DNA from 2 places in the uncultured Halovibrio sp. genome. Region 2 is predicted to be linked to the other one. Evidence: predicted binding sites of a transcription regulator. Region 2 holds the regulator's gene; the other holds the start of a gene.

Region 1 (7,115 bases), on a different contig from region 2:
CGCCGGTAGATAAACGGGTGCAGCAGCTGCTGAAGGTGGCTGGCATGCTCCCTGGGCCCACTGACCACCCGTGCCTTGATCAGCGCATAGCGTTCCCATTCCCGGCCCTGGTTCTGGTAGTACGTCTCCAGGGCACCAAAGCTCATGGCCAGGGGGCCACTCTCGCCGTTCGGGCGCAGCCGCATGTCCACACGGAAGACGAAACCGTCGGCGGTGGGCTGATCCAGCGCGCGGATCAGCCTCTGACCCAGGCGGCTGAAAAAGACCTGATTGTCGACACTGCGCCGTGCGCCTTCGGTTTCACCACTGCTCGGGTAGGCGAAGATCAGATCGATGTCCGAGGAGAGATTGAGTTCCCCGGCACCCAGCTTGCCCATGCCGATCACCAGCAGGGGCTGGGCGACGTGCTTCCCTGTAACCGGATCCGCGCCCATGGGGGTGCCCCACTCGCGGCAGGCATCCGCGTAGAGCCATGAAACCGCGCCATCGATACAGGCGTCGGCCAGCTCGGTCATGGCGCCCATGGTTTCCTCGAGATCCGCTTCGCCCAGCAGATCGCGCCATACGATCCGGAACATCCAGCGTCGCCGGAAGGTCCGCAGGGCCTTCTGGAGTTCCGCCTCCGCCTGGATATGCGGCTGCTGCGCCTGCCAGTCCTCCTGGATCTCACCCGGGCACCAGGGGCGCGTCAGCAGCTCTGACTCGAACAGCGGCTCCAGCACATCGGGGTGGCGCCGCAACTGCTCGAACAGGAAGTCACTGCGGGCAATGGCCTGGATGATGCCCTCGCGATGGGCCTCGAAATGCGCCTGGCTCGCGGCGGATTCCACATCCATGAGACTGCGCCAGCCTTCAGCCGCCTTCTCCCGGAGGGCGTCAGGCAACGGTGCCAGTTCCCCGTCATCCAGAGGGTCCATCATGGTGGTTACCTTCCTGTCGGTGTGCCATCAGCTCGCCGGTTGATGCCGTTCAGACAAGCAGTGCCAGCTGCAGCGGCGCCAGCCCGCGCATGGTGGTCAGGGCCTCGCGGGGCGACATGCATTGTGCCGCAGCGGATTCGAGCTCCGCTGTGACCTGAGTGTAGGCCTCCCCGGCCCCGGCTGCCTCTGCAGAACCGGACAGTTGTCGATGCAACTGAAGAAAATGCTCCCAGCCAGCCGGATCATCCCCCAGCCAGAAGCGGCACAGGGCATCCAGCCACACCTGGGGACTGGCCCCGGACCCAGCCTCTCCCGATGCGCCCACCCCGGCCAGATGATAGCCCTGCTCAGCCTTGCTGATGCTGTTGAGCAGTGCCGGCACGCTCGCTGTCAGCGCGGTTGCAACCCGCGAGAGAATGCCGGCATCGCCCTCCACCAGTTCCAGCTCGAGTTCACAGAGCGGCTGCTCCTGCCCGCTGGCACGGATCACTCCATTGTCCAGCGCGCATTCGATGCGTGCCCACTGCCCCTGCTCGGACCAGTCAAGCATAAGGACGCGACGCTGGAAGTCCGTGTCAAAGACGGGTGCCAGGTGGCTCAGGGCCGGGTGATCCGCCATGGGGGTGTCAGCCAAAAGCGCCAGGTCCAGGGAAGCTTCCGGTCTTTCCCACTCCCATTCCTGGCGCGCCAAGGCCGCCCCCTGGAGGTGACCGCGGGTTTTCAGGGTCTGGATGTAGCCACTCCCGGTGGCGCGCACGCGCAGAGCCACCCGTTCCGCGTTCAGGGCTCCCTCCGGGGTGTCATAGTAACGGCTGAGGAGCGTCAGGGGCTCGCCCTGCTCCACGGCGCCCCTGGTACTCAGCCAGCCCCCGGCCCGGTCAAGGTTGGCGGGGGTCATGCTGAGTTTGAGCTCGGTCTCGCTCATGGATCAGAACCGGTAACGGGCGCCGACCATCAGATCGAATCGGTCCGGCGTCTGCTCATTCGAACTGGCTTTGTAGCCTTCCACGTACACCGCCATGGACTCGGTCAGATCGTGCATGACCTGGGCCGTGTAGGCGTTGGTGGTTTCGCTATCCAGGTCACCACCGGAAACCTGCTGTGCAAGTTCATCACGCTCCCTTTCCCAGGAAACCGAGAACCGGTTGGGGCCGATGCGGTAGCTGGTCAGCAGGGCCGCCACGCTGGCGATGTCCTTACGGTGCTGATACTGGGCGGTGAAGTGCCAGCGTTCACCCTCATAGGTCATGCGGCCGCCGTAGGTATTCTCGTTGCCTGCCTGAAGCCGTTCCCGTTCGGAGGGGTTTGCCCCGAGCACGTCGCCGCCGTCATTGGAATCCATACCCAGCGCCCATTCCCAGTTGCCAGGAGTATAGCTCAGTACGGCCTGATAGGGACGGCTTTCCTTCTCCTGGTCGTTTCCGACTTCGGGACTACCATCCTCGTTCAGCTGAACCGCGGCATGCAGCCGGAGGTCGCCCCAGGAGGGTGTGGTGTACTGCACCAGACGGTCACGGCCCGTGGTGTAGGGGCCCAGCGGATGGCGCCTTGTATCACGCCCACCGTCCTCATGGCGGAATTCGCCTTCAAAGAAATTGGCAACGTGGTCGAGCTGCTGTTCATACACGGTATCGTCCACGCCACCCCAGATGCGGCCAAAGTCACCCTCAAGGCCGATGTAGGCGTACTCGACATGCTCATCGAACATCCGGTTCCGGTCTTCATCGGCGCGGGTGGGAATAGAGCGCCACTCAGCACGGAAGAAACCCTCGGTACCCGGCATGAGCTCGGTGCGGTTGCGCAGGCCGATCCAGGAGTTGCTGTCGCGGAAGGCAGTTTCGCTGCCAACCGTCCCCCGGCTGCGACTTACCGGTGTATCGTCCGTATCGCGGTGCTCCATCACCAGCCCAAGCTGGCCGTAGATCTCCGGCATCATGTCCAGCCGGTGCGTCAGTGCGTCCACCTCCGCCAGTGTCAGTTCACTGTCGCCGCTGCGGCCCGAATCCTGGGCCTGTACGCCACCAGCCGCCAGCGCGGCCAGTGCCAGAACAATTCCTTTCCGCTTCATGGAACCCCCTAGTGTTATCAGAGCCGGCAGAATACCACTGAGGCCCCACCGGCTAAAGAAACCTCAACGCTACACGCTCAACAGAAACGTTACCGGCCCGTCATTGACCAGCTGTACCTGCATGTCCGCACCAAAACGGCCGGTGGCCAGATGCCCGATCCCGGGCGGTGCCACGTCCACCTCCTGGCGGGCTGCCTCCACAAACGCATTGAACCAGTGTTCGCCGCGCTCGGGCCGGGCCGCGGACGAAAAGGAGGGCCGGCTGCCCTTGCTGGTATCCGCCGCCAGAGTGAACTGGGGCACCACCAGCAGGTCACCGCCGCAATCGCGTAGGCTCCGGTTCATACGCCCCTGTTCATCAGGAAACACACGGTACTCAAGCACGCGCTCCAGCATCCGTTTCTGCTCGGCCGCCCCATCCGTTTTCTGAACCCCAAGAAACAGGAGCAGACCATAACCGACCTCTCCCACGACCTCTCCGTCGATACTGACGCTGGCGCTGCTGACACGCTGTATAAGCCCTTTCAAACAACCTCCTCCTGTCCAGATAACAGCAGCCACTCATGGTGCCAGAAAGCGCCCTGCAATGACGCATACCAGAGTGCACCTGCACCAAAACAGCCCCCAAGGCCAGCCCACAAAGCGCCTCCACCCTCCTGACAACCGCCCCTAACCCTCTTTAGAGACTGATTTTAAGGGACTTTATAAAAAAAGGCACAGCGGCTGCTGTGGTAGGGACAAGTTGCACTGCAACGGAATTAATCAAAACAGCCAACGGAGGCTATTATCATGCAGACTCAACGTACCCGTCTTTTCAGCTGCATCGCTGCCGGATTCATGGGCGCTGGCGCAATGTTCGCCGCGTCACCCGCCGCCGCGTTCGATCCCAGCCTGAGCGCCAGCGTCGGCATTTCCAACATGTATCTGTTCCGCGGCGTCGACCTCAGTACCGGCGGTAACGCGCACGTTTCCGGCAGCCTCGATTTCGACAGCGGCGTCGGGCTCTATACCGGTGTATGGGCCGCCAGCGGCGACTCGAATCTGGGTCAGGAATACGATCTGTATGCGGGTTATGCCACAGACATTACCGATGACGTATCGGTGGATGTTGGTGCCATCAACTACATCTACCCCAGCCAGGACAAATCCACCTCCCCGGACCTCGTCGGTGACTTCTCCGAAGTCTATCTGAATGTCGAAGCCTATGGCGCAAGCCTTGGCTACGTGGATACAGTGGCTGGCCTGCCGGGTTACAGCTATATCACCGCCGGCTACGGCTACGACGCATTCAGTGCCACCGTTGGACATCACAGCTTTGACGATGCAGCTCAGGGCAACAGTTACGGCGGATTCGGAGAAGACATGACGCACCTGGACCTCTCGTTCCAGTTCAACGATGAACTCTCCTTCACCGCCAGCACAATTGTTGATGTAGACAATGACGACGACACTCGCCGCAGTACGCTGATCCAAGCTGTCTACAGCAAGTCCTTCAGCTTTTAACCCAACCCAACCGGCTCGTTCCATCCCATGGCGAGCCGGTCTGACGATTAGCCCCCCCCTATAGGAAGCCGAAATCCGGCCCGAAGCGATCACTCATCGCTTCGGTTGCCCGGATCAGTGCATCGACGATGGCGGGCTCCGAGGCCGCATGTCCGGCGTCACGGATAATGGAAAGATCCGCTTCCGGCCAGGCATCGTGCAGCGTGACAGCGTTCTCCAGCGGGCAGACCATGTCGTAGCGACCGTGAACCATACGGGCCGGTTTATCGCGGATGGCATCCAGGTTGTCCAGGATCCGGTTTTCCTCGATGAAACCGCCGTTGAGGAAGTAGTGACACTCGATACGGGCGAGGGAGAGCGCCAGATGCGCGTGCCCGAAACGCTCCACCGCTGCCGGGTTCGGGTGCAGGGTGGCACAGCGCCCCTCCCAGATCGCCCAGGTGCGGGCGGCCTGCAGGCGCTCCAGCTCGTTGTCGCTGTGCAGCAGCCGGTGGTAGGCACGGATCAGGTCATCCCGCTCACTCTCCGGGATAAGGGCGATGAAATCCTCCCAGTAATCCGGAAAGATCCGGCTGGCCCCGTCCTGCAGGAACCAGCTGATATCGCGCTCGCGGCAGAGAAAGATACCCCGAAGGATCAGCCCCAGAACCCGCTCCGGGTGGGATTGGGCGTACAACAGACTGAGCGTGGACCCCCATGAACCGCCAAACAGAAGCCACTGCTCAATGCCGAAGAACGCGCGGATGCGCTCCATGTCCTCAAGCAGATGGGCGGTGGTATTGTGCTCTACGGAAGCAAACGGGGTGGAGCGGCCGGAACCGCGCTGATCGAAGAGGATGATGCGGTAGCGCTCCGCATCAAAGAAACGGCGGGCAGTGCCATCACTGCCCGCACCCGGACCGCCGTGAACCACGAGCACCGGGATCCCGTCGGGATGCCCGGACTCCTCCAGGTAGAGACTGTGGCCATCCCCCACGTCCAGGCGATGGGTGGCGTAGGGGGCGATTTCCGGGTAAAGGGTCAGCATGCCCCAAGTCTAGGCGCCCGGGGCAGGCTCAGCCACCTTATTTCTTGCCGGCGCGCTTGCGATCCGTTTCAGTCAGCAGCTTCTTGCGGACCCGCAGGTTATTGGGCGTAACCTCCACCAGTTCATCGTCATCGATGAACTCAAGCGCGTTCTCGAGGGTCATCTCGATCGGCGGGGTCAGCACCAGGTTCTCGTCCGTACCAGCGGCACGCACGTTGGTGAGCTGCTTGCCCTTGGTCGGATTCACCGTCAGGTCATTCTCCCGCGCGTGAATACCGATAACCATACCCTCGTACACCTCGGCGCCCGGGCCCACCATCAGGCGGCCACGGTCCTGCAGCGTAAACAGAGAGTAGGCTGTGGTAGTGCCCTTGACCATGGAAACGATGGCACCGTTATGGCGGTGTTCGGCCATACCACCCTTGACCGGACCCCAGTGGTCAAACACGTGGGTCAGGATACCCGAGCCCTGGGTCAGGGTCAGGAACTGGGAGCGGAAACCGATCAGCCCGCGCGCCGGCATGATGAAATCAATCCGCACGCGCCCACGGCCGTCCGGCACCATGTTCTGCATCTCGGCGCGGCGGTTGCCCATCTCTTCCATGACCGAGCCCTGGTGCTGCTCTTCGATGTCGACCACGACCTGCTCGTAGGGCTCTTCCTTGGCGCCGTTGTTCTCACGCTGCACCACTTCGGGGCGTGAGACGCCCAGCTCAAAGCCTTCACGGCGCATGTTCTCGATCAGAACAGCCAGGTGCAGCTCACCACGGCCTGAGACCGTGAACTTTTCCGCTGCGTCGCCCTGCTCGACCCGCAGCGCCACGTTGTGCAGCAGCTCCTGCTCAAGGCGCTCCTTGATCTGGCGGCTGGTGACGTATTTGCCGTCCTGGCCAGCGAAGGGCGAATCGTTCACCTGGAACGTCATGCTTACGGTCGGCTCGTCCACGGTCAGCGCCGGCATCGCCTCGGGGGCTTCGCGGCTGCAGATCGTATCCGAGATGCGAAGGTTGCTGATGCCGGAGATACAGACAATATCGCCCGCGTTGGCTTCATCCACGTTCACGCGGTTAAGGCCGAGGAAGCCTTTCACTTCCAGCAGCTTGGCATTGCGCTGCTCCCCCTCGCGGTTAATCACGGCCACCTGCTGGCCGGGCTTCATCTGGCCGCCCTTGATGCGGCCCACGCCCAGCACGCCCACGTAGGGGTCGTAGTCCAGCGAGGAGACCTGCATCTGCAGGGATGCGTCCGGATCCACGCTCGGTGCCGGAACCTGGTTGACGATCATCTTGAACAGCGAATCCATGTCGTCTTCCAGGGCATCCGGATCCTCACCGGCAATGCCGTTGAGGGCGGAGGCGTAGACAATCGGGAAGTCCAGCTGGTCCTCGTTGGCGCCCAGTGCATCGAACAGGTCGAAGACTTCGTTGATCACCCAGTCCGGGCGGGCGCCTTCCCGGTCCACCTTGTTCACCACAACAATGGGGTTAAGCCCCTTGGCGAACGCCTTCTGGGTCACGAAGCGGGTCTGGGGCATGGGGCCGTCAACGGCGTCGACCAGCAGCAGGACCGAGTCGACCATGGACATGACCCGCTCCAC
Region 2 (6,802 bases):
CCCAATCAGGGCGGGCAGCATGATGAGCGCCGGCAGACCTGGGGCCACTCCATGATCATTGATCCCTGGGGCAGCGTGGTTGCCGAGCGCTCCGAGGATGGGCCGGGTGTGGTCAGTGCGGTCCTGGACCGCGACCAGCTGGCCAGAACCCGCAGCGCCATCCCGGTATGGGAGCATCGGCGCCTCTAGTCGAGGCGGATCTTCTCCCGGTTGTCACTGACGGTGGCCGGGCCGATGCCGTCCACTTCCTCAAGGTGCTCGGGGGTGGTGAATTCACCCTGCTCCTTGCGCCATGAGACAATGGCGTCCGCCTTGGCCGGGCCAACACCATGGAGGGCCTCGGCGAGGACTTCCGCGCTGGCGGTATTGACGTTGACCGTTTCGGTCTCTTCCGCGGCATCCTGTGCCATGGCCGGCGTGACTGCCAGAACCAGGGTGAGCGCCAGCAGGCGGGTGGTTGCGGAAACGATTCCTTTCATCGTGATGTGCTCCTGTCTGTTCGCGATTGGGGAGGGAACAGAACAGACCCGGAGATGACGGTGCGGGGTGATTGAGGTGGTCCAGACGGGCGGCTTCCCTGCCACCCGAACTGCACCGGCCCTGCCCGACTCCCTGGGCGCTGTCCGTCCCTTTGACCAGGTGCCTCCTGCACCGCATTGCGTCCCTGCGACTGCCTATTCTAGTCAGATCCGTTTCCGGGGAAATAGGACATCGCCCATACACCGTGTAAGCGATTTCCTACAGCTGCTCGCCCTCGTCAATGCGCTCACGCAGGTAGCGGTAGAGACGTCGGCGCGGGCTGTTGCGGTCCCCGCTGTCCGACTGCCTGGCCGCATTACGGATCAGCTGGCGCAGGTGCTGGACATCGGTCTGTGGGTAACGGTCCATGAACTCGGTCAGCGCCGGCTTGCCTTCATGGATCAGGCGCTCACGCCAGCGTTCAGCCATGTGCAGGCGGCGGGTGTGCTCCGGGGTGCCGGCGGTCTGTCCGGCCGCGGCCCGGCGCAGGGCCTGCTCGTCCTCCTCGAGGATCTGGCGGCCCAGGTAGAGGGTCTGGCGACGGCGCGGGTCGCCTTCCGGCAGGTGCCGGACTTCCAGGAGTCCTTCAATGAGGGCGCTGGAGGCGGGCAGCTGGTGGATGCGCTCCTCGGGCAGGGCGGCCAGGGCCGCCGCCAGATCGCGCAGCTCATGCATCTCGCGTTTCGCCTGGCTTTTGCTGGGCAGCTCTTCCTGCGGTTGCCTTGGGGTATCAGCGTCGCTCATTCGTCCTCGTCAAAACGGTTGTTGATCAGTTCCACCAGCGCGTCCCGGGCGTCGGTCTCGTCCGCGCCCTCGATGATCAGGTCAATGTCCGTGCCACAGCTGGCTGCCAGCATCATCACCGACATGATGCTCTTGCCGTCCACTTCCCGCCCGTCACGCCCCAGCTGGATACTGCTTTCAAACTGTTCGGCGCAGCTTACAAGTTTGGCGGCGGCGCGGGCATGCAGGCCCAGTTTGTTGATGATGGTGATGGATTCTCGGATCATTGGGTTTCCGCTGTGTTCAGGGCGTCGGTTGCGCGTGGGGCAGTTCCGTGTGCCGGACCTGGACGGTGCTGAAGGCCTGGCGCAGGTGCGCCGCCAGCTCCTCGGCCATGTAGACCGAGCGGTGCTGGCCGCCGGTGCAGCCGATGGAGATTGTCATGTAGGAGCGGTTCACCGTGTGGAATTCCGGCAACCAGCGGTCCAGAAACCCCTTGATATCCTCGAGCAGGGTCGTGGTGCCAGGCTGGCCGGTCAGGTATTCACGGATCGGGGCATCCAGCCCGGTATAGCCGCGCAGGGATTCGTCCCAGAAGGGATTGGGCAGGCAGCGCACATCGAAGACGAAATCCGAGTCGATGGGCACCCCGTGCTTGTAGCCGAACGACTGGATCAGAAGGGCCATCTGCTGTTCGTCCCGCCCCACGATCCGCTCGCGTACCATGTCGCGCAGCTCGTACATGGAGCGTTCGGTGGTGTCGATGTGCAGGTCCGCAAGCCGCGCGATGGGTTCCAGCAGGGCTTTCTCGTCCTGAATGGCCTCGGACAGCGAGCGCCCCGGTGTGCTCAGGGGGTGCTTGCGGCGGGTCGCGTGGAAGCGCTGCAGCAGCATGCTGTCCGCCGCGTCCAGATAGATGACCTCCACCCTCAGGTCCGGGTGCTGGAGCTGGCGGTAGAGGTTCTCGAAATCGGCAATGTCCGCGGAGAGATTGCGGGCGTCAATGCTGACGGCGATGTCGCTCTGCTGCTCGTCCGATTCCAGCGCCTTGCGCGTCAGCGGCTGCAGCAGTCCGATGGGCAGGTTGTCGATGCAGTAGTAGCCGAGGTCTTCCAGCACATGGAGCGCTGTGCTCTTGCCGGAGCCCGAGCGGCCGCTCACGATGGTCAGTTTCACAGCCCGATCTCCCGCTGGCTGGATGGGTCGGCGTTACGGCGATGCCTTTTCGCTGGCGACAATCAGGTCATAGAGTTCCTGCGAGTCCTGGCACTGGCGCAGGCGCCGGCACAGGCCGCGGTCATTGAACTTCTCCGCCAGCTGGCTGAGCAGCTCAAGGTGCTCACTGGTGGCATTCTGCGGCACCAGGAGCACGAACAGCAGATCCACCGGCTCACTGTCGATGGCATCGAAGTTGATGGGTTCATCCAGCGTCAGCAGCGCGCCCACCACGCGCTTGCAGTCCTCGAGCCGGCAGTGCGGAATGGCGATGCCCTGTCCGATGCCGGTGCTGCCGAGGCGCTCCCGCGCCACCAGATTGTTGAAGATCTGGTTCTCCTCAAGCTCCGGGTAGTGCAGGGCCACCCTTTCGGCAATGGTCTCGAGGATGCGTTTCTTGCTGGTCCCCGGAACACCGCAGAGGGCCAGTTCCGGGGCAAGGATGGATTCAATGGACAGTGATGAATGGACCATGGATACCGCTTGGGATCAGCGGGTGGCCGCACCGTGCATGCGTTCCACCTGCTTTTCCTTATGTTTGAGAATTTGCCGGTCAAGCTTGTCCACAAGCTGATCGATCGCCGCGTACATATCGTCGTGCTGGGCCTTGGCGTTGATTTCGCCCCCGGTTACATGGAGCGTGGCTTCGGCGGTCTGTCGCTGTTTGACCACCGACAGCGTCACCTGGGTGTTGCTGATCTGGTCGGTGTGTCGCTCAAGTTTGTCCATCTTGCTCCGGACATAGTCCTTGAGGGCTTCAGTCAGCTCGATGTGGTGACCTGAAATGTTGAGTTGCATAGTCCGCTCCTGTTTCCGGTTCGGCCCGGCCACCGGAAGGTGGCCATCATACAGGCGTCAGACCCTCTAGACGAGACGTTTGCGTTCGTTCGAGGGTGGAATGTGCATCGCCTCGCGGTATTTCGCCACCGTGCGGCGTGCCACATTGATGCCCTGATCACTGAGTATAGTCGCTATACGGTTGTCGCTCAGCGGTTTTCGGCTTTCCTCCTCATTGATGAGTTTGCGGATCATGGCACGGATGGCTGTGGACGAGCACTCGCCGCCTTCGTCCGTGCTCACATGGCTGGAAAAGAAATACTTCAGTTCGTAAATGCCACGCGGGGTGTGCATGTACTTCTGGGTGGTGACGCGGGATATGGTGGACTCGTGCATTTCCACCGCCTGGGCGATTTCGGAGAGGATCAGCGGCTTCATCGCTTCCTCGCCCTCTTCAAAGAACCTCTGCTGATGATCGACGATCTGGGAGGCGACTTTCAACAGGGTTTCGTTACGGCTCTGAAGGCTCTTGATGAACCACTTGGCCTCCTGGAGCTGGTCGCGCAGATAGGTGTTGTCCCTGCTGCTGTCGGACTGGCGGATGAGTGACGCATAGAGGCTGTTCACCTGCAGCCGGGGCGCGATCTCCGGGTTCAGTTCGATCTTCCAGCGCCCTTCCTGGCGGGTGACGATCACGTCCGGGACCACGTATTCGGTTTCTTCCTCGCCGATGGCATCCCCGGGGCGGGGGTGCAGGCTCTGGATCAGCCCCAGGACCTCCTTGAGCTGCGCCTCGCTGAGCCGGCTGCGGCGCATCAGCTGGCGGTAGTCACGGCTGCCGAGCAGCTGGATGTAGTGGCTGATCACCAGCCGTGCCTGCTTGAGCCAGGGGGTGTCCGTGGGAAGCTGATTGAGCTGGATCAGCAGGCACTCGCGCAGGTCCCGTGCGGCCACCCCGGGCGGGTCGAAGTGCTGCAGCCGGTGCAGGACCGCTTCAACCTCGTCCATCTCCAGTGGATCCTCGTCGTCCGGCGCGCTCAGCCCCTGATGGATCTCCTCAAGGCTCTGGGTCAGATAGCCGCTGTCGTCGATGCCATCCACCAGGGCGTGGGCAATGGCGCGGTCGCGCTCGGACATGGGGGTGAGGTTGAGCTGCCAGTGCAGGTGATCCTGGAGAGTCTCGCCACGGCTGTTGCGGCTCTCAAAATCCGATTCGCCGCCTTCATCCTCGGGGCGTGAGCTGGCGGGCGAGGCGGGGGCGGTCTGGTAGACGTCGTCCCAGGCGGTGTCCACGGGCAGGTTGTCGGGGATTTCGCTGTTGTCCTGCCAGTTCTCGTTCTCCCAGCTCTCGGGCTCGGCGCCGGCGGTTTCCCGTGATTCGTCTTCCTGCGATCCCTCTGACTCACCGGATTCGCGGCCATCTTCCCTGCTGTCACTGTGTTCACTGGTGTCAGCGGTTTCGCTGTCGTCAGTCCCGGCTTCAGCTTCCGCTTCGGCTTCCTCGGCGGTTTCAAGCATGGGATTGGATTCCAGCTGCTGCTGGATCTCCTGCTGCAGGTCGAGTGTGGAGAGCTGGAGTAACCGTATTGCCTGCTGAAGCTGGGGCGTCATTGTGAGCTGCTGGCCCATCTTCAGCTGCAGGGACGCTTTCATGACCATCGACTGCTTTCCCGTTACCGATTGTCCCGCATTTACGTAACCTTAATCCGACCCTGTGGCAGGCCGGCAGGGATTTTGCTTAATGTCTTTTGAATTGAGTGTACAGGCCAATTGGGCAGGGCGACAACGGTTTTGGGAGGACCGTGTCACAGACGGAATTCGTCGCCCAGATAGACTTCCTTGACCTGCTGGTTGGCGAGGATGTCCTCGGAGGTGCCGGAGGCGATGATGTGGCCTTCGCTGACGATATAGGCGGTTTCGCAGATGTCGAGCGTCTCGCGCACGTTGTGGTCGGTGATCAGGACACCGATGCCCCGGTCACGCACCTGGCGCACGATCTGCTTGATGTCGCTGACCGAGATCGGGTCCACGCCGGCGAAGGGTTCGTCCAGCAGGATGAAGGCCGGCTCCACCGCCAGCGCACGGGCGATCTCGGCGCGGCGGCGCTCACCGCCGGAAAGGCTCATGCCCAGGCTGTTGCGGATGTGGCTGATGTGGAACTCACGCAGGAGTGACTCCATGCGTTCCTCACGTTCGGCCTTTGTGAGGTCGCTGCGGGTCTGCAGGATCGCCATCAGGTTCTGCGCCACGGTCAGGCGCCGGAAGACCGAGGCTTCCTGTGGCAGATAGCCGATACCGGCACGGGCGCGGCCGTGCATGGGCAGGTGGGTGATGTCGCGGTCATCGATGCGGATGCGGCCCCGGTCATGGGGAACCAGGCCCACGATCATGTAGAAACAGGTGGTCTTGCCGGCGCCATTGGGCCCGAGCAGCCCGGCGATCTGACCACTCTGGATGCTGAGGGAAACGTCCATCACCACCGGGTGGCGGCGGTAACTCTTGGCCAGGTTCAGCGCTTCCAGTCTCGCCATGGGGTCCGCTCAGTTGCTGTTGTCGTTGCCGCTGTCGCGGCCGGGCTGGATGGTCATCTCAACCCGGTCATCCGCGTCGTCCTCGGAGCTGGAGGCGGTGACCACCCTTTCGGCCACGTCGTACACGATCCGGTTGCCCCGGAAGGTGTCGCCCTGCTGCCGGATGAAGGCCTCGTTCTCAAAGGTGATGCGTTCTTCGTCGGCCCGGTAGATGATGGTCCGGCCCTCGGCGTAGACGGCCGGGCCCTGTTCGGTTTCCGGTTGCTCGTAGGTGGCGGGGTCGCCGGTGGCTACCATCCGGTTGAGGCTCTGGGCCCCGCCCCTGTAGAGAACCACTCTGTCCGCCGTCAGAAGGGCTTCGCCCTGGGTAACCCGGACACTGCCGGTATAGGTGGCGGTTCCTTCCTGGTCATCCAGGCGGGCATTGTCGGATTCAACCCGGATGGGCTTGTCGGAATCCAGATTGAACGCATACAGGGGCAGTGACAGGCTGCTCAGAAGCAGCCCTGCCAGAAACCGCCAGGCGTTTCGGGTGCGTGCCGGGTTGGTCATGAGCAGGCTGTGCCTCCTGTGCGTCAGCGGTTGAAGTACCGGCTGCGGACATCATTCTCGAGCCTGACCGCGCGTTCGTCGATCCACCCCGTCATGCCGACGGCATGGGTCACGCTGCTGCGGTCGATCAGGGTCACCGGCGCATCAGTCTGCACAATCCGTTCGTTGTTATCCAGCGTCATCCGTTCGCTGAGGATCAGCACATCCCCGCGCTCGGTGCTGCTGTGGCGGGCCCGGACATCCTTCTCAAGCATGAGTTTGGCCACATCTGGCCGGTAAAGCCCGGTACGTGAACGCACGAACCAGGGAGCGCCGCCGTTGCGGGCCATGAGCATGGCACGGGGGCGCTCCATGGTGACCCGGTTCTCATCCTGGAACTGTTCAGCCCGGCGGGTGCGGATGCGTGACTTGAGGCGGCCTTCACTGTCGAAGGCGCGGAAGGTGGCGTTGACCACGAAGCCATCCGGCTTCTGTGGGCCGCGCAG

Evidence for each region. The regulator sigma-54, encoded in region 2, starts transcription at its own class of promoters, with help from an activator protein. The targets are predictions, from matches to a motif close to TGGCACNNNNNTTGCTNT.
Region 1: the regulator sigma-54 is predicted to act here: its motif matches at 3,701-3,718, upstream of QZ501_RS02220 (TorF family putative porin).

What each region holds. Positions count from the first base shown of each region.
Region 1 covers NZ_CAJXMA010000004.1:67,018-74,132, forward strand. The annotation lists gene glnE (bifunctional [glutamate--ammonia ligase]-adenylyl-L-tyrosine phosphorylase/[glutamate--ammonia-ligase] adenylyltransferase) at 1-920, opposite strand, end outside; gene QZ501_RS02205 (CYTH domain-containing protein) at 970-1,845, opposite strand; gene QZ501_RS02210 (porin) at 1,849-2,988, opposite strand; gene dtd (D-aminoacyl-tRNA deacylase) at 3,058-3,516, opposite strand; gene QZ501_RS02220 (TorF family putative porin) at 3,778-4,491, shown strand; gene pip (prolyl aminopeptidase) at 4,550-5,518, opposite strand; gene typA (translational GTPase TypA) at 5,556-7,115, opposite strand, start outside.
Region 2 covers NZ_CAJXMA010000111.1:260-7,061, reverse strand. The annotation lists partial or broken gene QZ501_RS14305 (carbon-nitrogen hydrolase family protein) at 1-189, shown strand, start outside; gene QZ501_RS14300 (helix-hairpin-helix domain-containing protein) at 186-479, opposite strand; gene yjgA (ribosome biogenesis factor YjgA) at 739-1,263, opposite strand; gene QZ501_RS14290 (HPr family phosphocarrier protein) at 1,260-1,529, opposite strand; gene rapZ (RNase adapter RapZ) at 1,546-2,418, opposite strand; gene ptsN (PTS IIA-like nitrogen regulatory protein PtsN) at 2,452-2,931, opposite strand; gene raiA (ribosome-associated translation inhibitor RaiA) at 2,947-3,255, opposite strand; gene QZ501_RS14270 (RNA polymerase factor sigma-54) at 3,322-4,887, opposite strand; gene lptB (LPS export ABC transporter ATP-binding protein) at 5,040-5,765, opposite strand; gene lptA (lipopolysaccharide transport periplasmic protein LptA) at 5,775-6,317, opposite strand; gene lptC (LPS export ABC transporter periplasmic protein LptC) at 6,341-6,802, opposite strand, start outside.